DNA from 2 places in the Lactococcus sp. SK2-659 genome. Region 2 is predicted to be linked to the other one. Evidence: predicted binding sites of a transcription regulator. Region 2 holds the regulator's gene; the other holds the start of a gene.

Region 1 (4,437 bases), on a different contig from region 2:
TTCTTCAATCATATTAACCCATTGACCAGTTGCAGCATTGAATCCTGTACCTACTTTTTCTGAACGAAGTTTATCAATGATAACTGAACCTTCATATCCTGCATTGGCAGCAATTTGACGAACTGGTTCTTCAAGAGCACGGCGAACAATGTTAATTCCTGTTTGAATATCTCCTTCTTCTGAAAGTTTATCCAAAGCAGCAATAGCATTAACAAGTGCTGTACCACCACCAGAAACAATACCTTCCTCAACGGCTGCACGTGTTGCATTAAGTGCATCCTCAATCAAGAGTTTCATTGCTTTGAGCTCTGTTTCAGTTGCAGCACCAACTTTAACAACTGCAACACCACCAGCTAATTTTGCAAGACGTTCTTGTAATTTTTCACGGTCAAAATCAGAAGTTGTTTTTTCAATTTGCGCTTTAATAATAGCTACACGATCAGAAATAGCATCAGCAGAACCAGCACCTTCAACAATTGTTGTGTGGTCTTTATCCACAGTTGCTTTAGCTGCTTGTCCTAAAGCTTCAAGAGTAGCATCTTTAAGATCAAGACCAAGTTCTTCAGTAATTACTGTACCACCTGTCAAGATAGCCAAATCTTCCAATTGAGCTTTACGACGATCACCAAATCCTGGTGCTTTTACAGCTACAACATTGAAGACACCTTTAATCTTATTAAGAACAAGCGTTGGCAATGCTTCTCCATCAACATCATCAGCTACAATAAGAAGTGGACGATTTGTTTTCAAGATTTGTTCAAGGAGAGGTAAAATTTCTTGAATGTTTGAGATTTTTTTGTCGGTAATAAGAATATAAGGATTATCTAACTCAGCAACCATTTTTTCTGTATTAGAAACCATATATTGACTCAAATATCCACGGTCAAATTGCATTCCTTCAACAACATCGAGTTCAGTTTGCATCCCTTTTGATTCTTCAATGGTGATAACTCCGTCAGAACCTACACGTTCCATTGCATCAGAAATATACTCACCCACTTTTTCACTACGTGATGAAACGGTAGCTACTTGCGCAATTGCTGATTTATCGTGGACAGGAATTGCCATCTCTTTAATTGACGCAACAGCTGTCTCAGCAGCAAGCTCAATTCCTCGGCGAATACCAACTGGATTTGCACCTGCGGTAACATTTTTTAAACCTTCACGAACAATAGCTTGTGTCAAAACTGTCGCTGTTGTTGTACCGTCACCTGCGATATCATTTGTTTTTGAAGCAACTTCTGAAACAAGTTTAGCTCCCATATTTTCAAAATGATCTTCAAGTTCAATCTCTTTGGCAATCGTTACACCATCGTTTGTAATTAAAGGTGATCCATATGATTTTTCAAGAACAACATTGCGACCTTTTGGTCCAAGGGTTGTTTTTACTGTATCAGCAAGAATATCAATCCCACGCATCATCGCTGTTCTAGCATCACTTGAAAATTTAATATCTTTTGACATTTTAGCTCCTTTTTAAGAATATATTTTTAATTTTATAGATTTTAAGATAGACAAAAGACAACCAAAAAAATGATTGCTTTTATAATTTTACTCTACAATTGCAAGAAGGTCTGAATCTTTGAGAATCAAGAATTCTTCACCATCCATTTTTACGGTCGTTCCAGCAAATTTTTCAAAAATTACTGTGTCCCCTACTTTTACGAGTGGAGAAATCAGTGTTCCATGATGATTTGTTTTCCCTTCACCGACGGCAACAACTTCAGCTGTTTGAGGTTTTTCTTGGGAAGCGCTTGTTAACACAATTCCACCCATTGATTTTTCCTCTTCTTCTTTTACACGTAAAACTACGCGATTCTCTAAAGGTTTCAACATTATATTTTCCTCCATTTTTTATTTTTTAGCACTCTTATTAAACGAGTGCTAACATATTCTTATTTTATCTCAATGGTCAGATTTAGTCAAGAGAAAACATTTAGATTTTATGAAATAAATTAGAAGGGGAGTTCTTCCGCATCAAGTAAGGTTTCTTCAACCTTTACAGCGCTTTCCCGTAAAGCGATTGTTGCCCTACTTTCAAGTAAATCATAACTCAGTCCTAAGATTTCTGTGACATAATGTTTTTGATTTTGCTTATCCGTATAATTTCTAGTTCTAATTTCTCCTTCAATTGAAATAAGACTTCCTTTTTTTGCGTAAGAAACCAAAGTTTCTGCAGATTTTCCCCAAATAATAATTGAAATAAAATCTGCCTCGCGTTCTCCTTTTTCATTTTTGAAACGGCGATTGACTGCTAAGGTCACACGGACATATGATTTATCATTTGTTGTTTTTGAAATTTCTGGCGCACTGGTTAAGCGTCCAATTAACATGGTTTTATTCATAATAAAATCCTCCTAACTTTTTATACGAAAAGTTAGAGCATTTGTCACAAAAAAAATAAAAATCTATCAATTGATAGATTTTTATGGTTTATTTTGCATTTAAAGCTGCAACGGTCATGTAATTATATGGACTATTGAAGTGTGGTAAGAAGAATAAATCAAGTAAGGCTAATTCATCAATCGTTTTCTTTTCTTGAATAGCTAAACTAAACATATTAATATTTCCTGCAATTATTTCACTCTTGCTAGCAAGTTGAGCACCAATAATTCTGCGACTATTTGTTTCATAAACGATACGAATTTTCACACTATCATTATTTTCATGAAGGAACCATGCTTTTTGCTTATCTTCAAAATCACTAAATGAAACTTCTAGGCTGATTTTTTTCGCAGCTTTAACCGACAAGCCCGTAGAAGTCATATTGTAACCAAAAATAGAGATTCCATTAGAACCTTGTACACCAACAGATTCTATTGATTTTCCTCCAATATTATGACCAGCAACAATCCCTGAACGAACAGCGTTTGAGGCAAGGGCAATGTAGGTGAAGTCTTGTAAAGCATTAGAATAGATTGTCGCAACATCTCCTACGGCGTAGACATCTGGGTCACTACTTTGTTGATGTTTATCCACTTTGATTGCTCCATTTTTAAAGGTTTCTAAATGTTCACCAGCCAGTGCACTATTGGCTGTAAATCCAATACAATTAATAACGAGGTCAACATCATAAGTTGATTTATTAGTTACAATCTGTGATACATGACCTTTTTCATTTGCCTTAAACTCTTGAGCTAATTCCCCAAAATGGAGTTCAATTCCATGTTGGGCAAGATTTTCATCCATCCCTTTAGCAAACTCTTCATCATAATATGAAGCAAGTGAAGTACTTTCTGCATCAAAAAGTAGGACTTCTTTTCCACGACGTTTGGCAGCTTCAGCAATTTCTGTCCCAATATAACCAGCACCAATCACAGCAATCCGTTTCACATCATTCTTAGCAAACTCTTCGTCAATGGCTTGCCCTTCTTGAAAAAGTTTTAAAAAATGAATGCCTTTAAGATCTTTTCCTGGCAAGTTAGGAATAATTGGACGTGAACCTGTTGCCAGAACGAGTTTATCATAACTTTCTGTAATCTTTTCTCCAGTTTTTGACTTGGCATAAATCATTTTATTAGTAAAGTCAATTTCTGAAACTTCTGTTTCTGTTAATATCTTTACTCCCTTTTTTTCAAAATCTTCTGCTTTGGCATAAAACAGCTCATCTGGTTTTTCAATTTGTCTTCCGACCCAAATAGCTGTTCCACACCCCAAGTAACTCATATTACTGTTACGGTCAATCATAACAATCTCATGGCCTGGATATTGATCAATTAATGTATTTGCTGTAGCGATACCTGCGTGGTTCGTACCGATAACTACGATTTTCATGCTAATAATTCTCCTTTAAATGTAAAATTCTTTTTACATTATTCAGTTTAGCATAAGTCATTCTATTTTCTTTTGTAAGCGCTTGTGAACTTTGTGAAAAAATTATTTTATTTTTTTAGATAAAAAAACTGCCAAAATAAACTATTTTGACAGTTTTATTATTATGCTTGCCACATTGTTTCTGAATCAAAAGCTTTACCAGCAGATAAATCTGATGATAATTCAATGATTCCACGAACCTCAGGAGCATTAGGTAATTCAAGTTCACGAGCTGAACAAAGCATTCCGTAAGATTGAACACCTCGAAGGGCTCCTGGGAAAATCAATGAGCCATTAGGCATCATAGCACCAGGTAAAGCAGCAACTGTTTTTAAACCAAGGGCTGCGTTTGGAGCACCACAAACAATTTGTACTGGGTCGGCAAAACCAACATTAACTTTACAGATATGTAAATGGTCTGAATCTGGATGATCTTCCATTTCAACAATTTCAGCGACAACAAATTTGGGTTGTGCATCGTGAACAAGAACATCGCTAAATCCTGATTTCCCAAGCTCTTTGTTCAACGTTTCAATATCATCAGATGATAAGTTGACTTGACCATCTCCTGATAAATTACCCAATAGAGATTTCGCTTCAAAAATATTCCAAGCAACCGTCGCT
Region 2 (4,437 bases):
ATGGTAAATATTTATTTAGTTCGACATGGAAAGACAATGTTTAATACAATTGGCAGAGCGCAAGGTTGGTCTGATACACCTTTAACTGCGGCAGGAGAACAAGGAATTATTGAACTTGGTCTAGGCTTCAAAGAAAAAGGCATTAAATTTGACCGAGCTTATTCATCTGATTCTGGACGTACAATCCAGACAATGGGCTTTATTTTGGCTAATTCTGATAATGAAGGAATTCCATACACTTATGATAAAAGAATCCGTGAGTGGTGTTTTGGTTCATTTGATGGTGGCTATGACGGAGAGCTTTTTGATGGCGTTTTACCAAGAATATTTACCGAAACTGGAAATCATCATACCGACGAATTTCCTCCAGATGAAGTAATTGCTAATGCGATTTTTGAAGTTGATACGGCTGGCTGGGCTGAACCCTGGGAAAAACTTTCAGGACGTATCATGGATGGTTTTACAGATATTGCCAAGGAATCTGAAGCAAAAGGGGCTAAAAATATAGTTATTGTCAGCCATGGAATGACCATTGGAACTTTTGTAAAACTCGCTCACCCAGAACTCCCTCGTCCACATGGTCTTGATAATGGTTCTGTCACTCATTTAAGTTTTGAGGATGGAAAATTTACCATTGGAAAAGTCGGAGACATGTCTTATCGAGAAATAGGGAGTGAAAAGTTAGCTAAAAAATGAAAAGAAGAATAACATTTAGTTTAATCGTGCTTGTTCTTTTGATCATTGGCGCTTTGGGATTTATTTTATTTACCAATGATAAGTCAAATTCAACAAACGAATCATCTAAAAAAACAAGTATTTCGTCTTCTAAAGAGGCGGCAAAGAAAAAAGATTTACCTGACGCTAAACAATCAGATTGGGATTTAGTATTGGTGAGTCGAAAATCACCTAAAGATGAAATGAACCCAACACTGGCAACCGTAAATGGGATTCAAGTTGATCAAAGGATAGCATCAGCGGTTCAACAGTTTTTAGCAGCAGCCCAACAAATATCACCAGCTGAACATTTAATCTCAGGTTATCGGTCAGTCTCATATCAAGAAGGGCTTTATCAATCTTATGTCCAAGCAGAAATGAATGGTCAAGGAACAGTAAATTCAAGTGGAAATCCAATTTCAGAAGAAGAAGCGATAAAAAATGTGCAAACTTATTCTCAGCCACCAAGAAGCTCAGAACATCAAACAGGATTAGCGATTGATATGAGTAATATTGATAGCCTAAATGAGAGTCAATATGCAAAACAAGTTGCAGCAATTGCTCCCAAATATGGATTTGTTCTTCGTTTTCCAGAAGGGAAAAAGGCAGAGACAGGAATTGGTTATGAAGACTGGCATTTTAGATATGTTGGTTTAGAAAATGCTAAATATATGACCGAACACAATCTTACTTTAGAAGAATATCTAAAACTATTACCAGCATAAAGGAAATGAATTCATGCTAAACCGAACCAGACTTCTACTCTATGTTAATATTGCTCTATTTATTTACAGTGTCTCGGAAATGATTAAAGTTCTCCTTGTTCATAATAATTTCTTTAGTCAATTTTTTAATAACTTATCGACAAATATAAAAACATTAACGACTAAAATTTCGTCAACAATTACGAGTTGGCAAAGTTTAATCTATTTATTGATTTTTGCTTTATTAATCTTTCTATTATTGAAATTTTGGCGTTTTACTTTTATACTTTTAGAAATTATTTCGGCACTTTTGATTATAGATTATGCCATACTTTTCATTCAACATGAAGTAAAGTATGAAAGCCTCTTTGTCATTGCTGTAATGGTAATTACAGTCATGAATATTTGGCAAACATCCAAAGATTCCAATCTTTTATAAATGAAATTAGCACTCTAATAAAAAGAGTGCTAATTTTTATGTCTTTTTGCTTGACAAGGTATAAACAAAGGGTTATAATAAATTTGTTAGCACTTAGAGATGAAGAGTGCTAAAACAGAAAAAGCTTGTAGATACTAAACAGAAGTCAAAGGCTCAAGAAATTTTTGAGCTTGCGAAAGAAGTTTTGCCGAACTTCTTATCTGTGGAGAAAGGAGTAGTCATGATTACAGAACGTCAAAGACAAATTTTAAATTTGATTGTTTCTCTTTATGCCAAAGAGCATACGCCAATCGGTTCAAAGTCGCTCCTTGATAGTATTCAAGCTTCTAGCGCTACAATCCGAAACGACATGAAAGTTTTGGAAAAACTAGGCTTGATTCAAAAAGAACACACTTCAAGTGGACGTGTTCCAAGTGTTTCAGGTTATAAGTATTTTGTAGAAAATGTCATCCAGTTAGATGAATTTAGTCAAAATGACTTATTTAAAGTGATGAAAGCTTTTGATGGTGATTTTTATCGCCTATCTGACCTGTTTAAAACAGCAGCTAAAAGTTTATCAGAACTCACTGGTTTGACAAGCTTTGTTCTTAATGCTCCCCAACGTGACCAACAATTAGTTTCATTTGAAATGGTCATGCTGGATAGTCATTCAGTACTTTCAGTTATAACATTAGGGACTGGTGAAGTAAGAACAAATCAATTTATTCTTCCAAAATCGATGACCGAAGCTGATTTAGCAGTCTTTAGTAATCTAGTTAAAGAACGTCTGGTTGGTAAAAAAGTGATTGATATTCACTATACTTTACGAACAGAGATTCCACAGATTGTTCAGCGTTATTTCAAAGTTACGAGTGAAGTTCTCCAACTCTTTGAATCAATTTTTGATGATTTGTTCAAAGAACGGCTGACCGTCGCTGGGCGTAAAAATATCTTTGATTATGCAACTGACAATCTTGCAGAATTATATAAACTCTTTAGCGATGATGAACGGATGCTTCATGAAATTCGCGAAATCACTAATAACGATGAAATGCGTGCCGTTAAATTTGACAATGACGAAAAATACATGAAAAATTTAACGATTATTTCGCAAAAATTTGTTATCCCATATCGCGGTTTTGGTACTCTAACAGTCGTTGGACCTGTAGAAATGGATTATCAAAGGACGTTATCAGTTCTTGACTTAGTTGCTAAAGTTTTAACTATGAAGCTGAGTGACTATTATCGTTATCTTGATGGTAACCATTATGAAATTAGTAAATGATAAAAAAGTTATTTAAAAAAGGAGGGCCTATGTCCGAAGAAACTAAAGAAGAAATCAAAAATGAAAAAGTTGATGAAGAAGTGACTGAGGAGTTAACAGAGGAAGCACTTGAGGATATTGTTGAAGAAGAGATCAACGAACTTGATGAAGCACAAAAGTTAGCGACTGAGTGGGAAAATAAATTCCTTCGCGTTTCTGCAGAAATGCAAAACGTACAACGTCGTGGAAATGAAGAACGTTTGCAACTTATCAAATATCGTTCACAAGATTTAGCAAAAAAAATCTTATCTTCACTAGATAATCTTGAACGTGCACTTGCTGTTGAAGGATTAACGGATGATGTTAAAAAAGGCCTTGAAATGGTCCAAGAAAGCTTGATTTCAGCGCTTAAAGAAGAAGGCGTTGAAGAAGTTTCTTATGAAAGTTTCGACCATAATCTTCACATGGCTGTTCAAACTGTCCCAGCTGATGATGAACATCCAGCTGACAGCATCGTGCAAGTTTTCCAAAAAGGTTACCAACTTCACGAACGTTTACTTCGTCCAGCAATGGTTGTCGTAGCACAGTAAATTAAAAAATAAATTGACCGCAAAGTCTTTAAACTATTCATAAGTAATAAGAAATAAAGGAGATTTAATAATATGTCTAAAATTATCGGTATTGACCTTGGTACAACAAACTCAGCAGTAGCAGTTCTTGAAGGAACTGAATCAAAAATTATTCCAAATCCAGAAGGAAATCGTACAACACCTTCAGTTGTAGCTTTCAAAAATGGTGAAATCATTGTCGGTGACGCTGCAAAACGTCAAGCGGTAACTAACCCAGAAACAATTATTTCTATTAAATCAAAAATGGGAACATCTGAAAAAGTTTCTGCAAATGGTAAAGAATACACACCACAAGAAATTTCAGCAATGATTCTTCAAAACTTGAAAGCTACAGCAGAAGCTTATCTTGGAGAAAAAGTAGAAAAAGCAGTTATCACTGTACCTGCATACTTCAATGACGCTCAACGTCAAGCAACTAAAGATGCTGGTAAAATTGCTGGTCTTGAAGTAGAACGTATCGTTAACGAACCAACAGCAGCAGCTCTTGCTTATGGTCTTGATAAAACAGATAAAGATGAAAAGATTCTTGTATTTGACCTTGGTGGTGGTACATTCGACGTTTCAATTCTTGAACTTGGTGATGGTGTCTTTGATGTTCTTGCAACTGCTGGTAACAACAAACTCGGTGGTGATGATTTTGACCAAAAAATCATTGACTGGATGGTTGCCGAATTCAAGAAAGAAAACGGAATTGACCTTGCCCAAGAT

What was found. The regulator HrcA, encoded in region 2, represses chaperone genes, less so after heat shock. The targets are predictions, from matches to a motif close to TTAGCACTCNNNNNNNNNGAGTGCTAA.
Region 1: a site for HrcA is predicted at 1,862-1,888, ahead of groES (co-chaperone GroES). Genes of this name have one in related genera too.

Annotation. Positions count from the first base shown of each region.
Region 1 is NZ_JAIWQZ020000002.1:488,485-492,921, reverse strand. It holds gene groL (chaperonin GroEL) at 1-1,464, opposite strand, end outside; gene groES (co-chaperone GroES) at 1,552-1,836, opposite strand; gene LDP15_RS09555 (single-stranded DNA-binding protein) at 1,956-2,345, opposite strand; gene nox (H2O-forming NADH oxidase) at 2,434-3,774, opposite strand; gene ytpR (YtpR family tRNA-binding protein) at 3,936-4,437, opposite strand, start outside.
Region 2 is NZ_JAIWQZ020000001.1:1,005,485-1,009,921, reverse strand. It holds gene LDP15_RS04730 (histidine phosphatase family protein) at 1-696, shown strand; gene LDP15_RS04725 (M15 family metallopeptidase) at 693-1,439, shown strand; gene LDP15_RS04720 (hypothetical protein) at 1,453-1,857, shown strand; gene hrcA (heat-inducible transcriptional repressor HrcA) at 2,078-3,121, shown strand; gene grpE (nucleotide exchange factor GrpE) at 3,151-3,690, shown strand; gene dnaK (molecular chaperone DnaK) at 3,763-4,437, shown strand, end outside.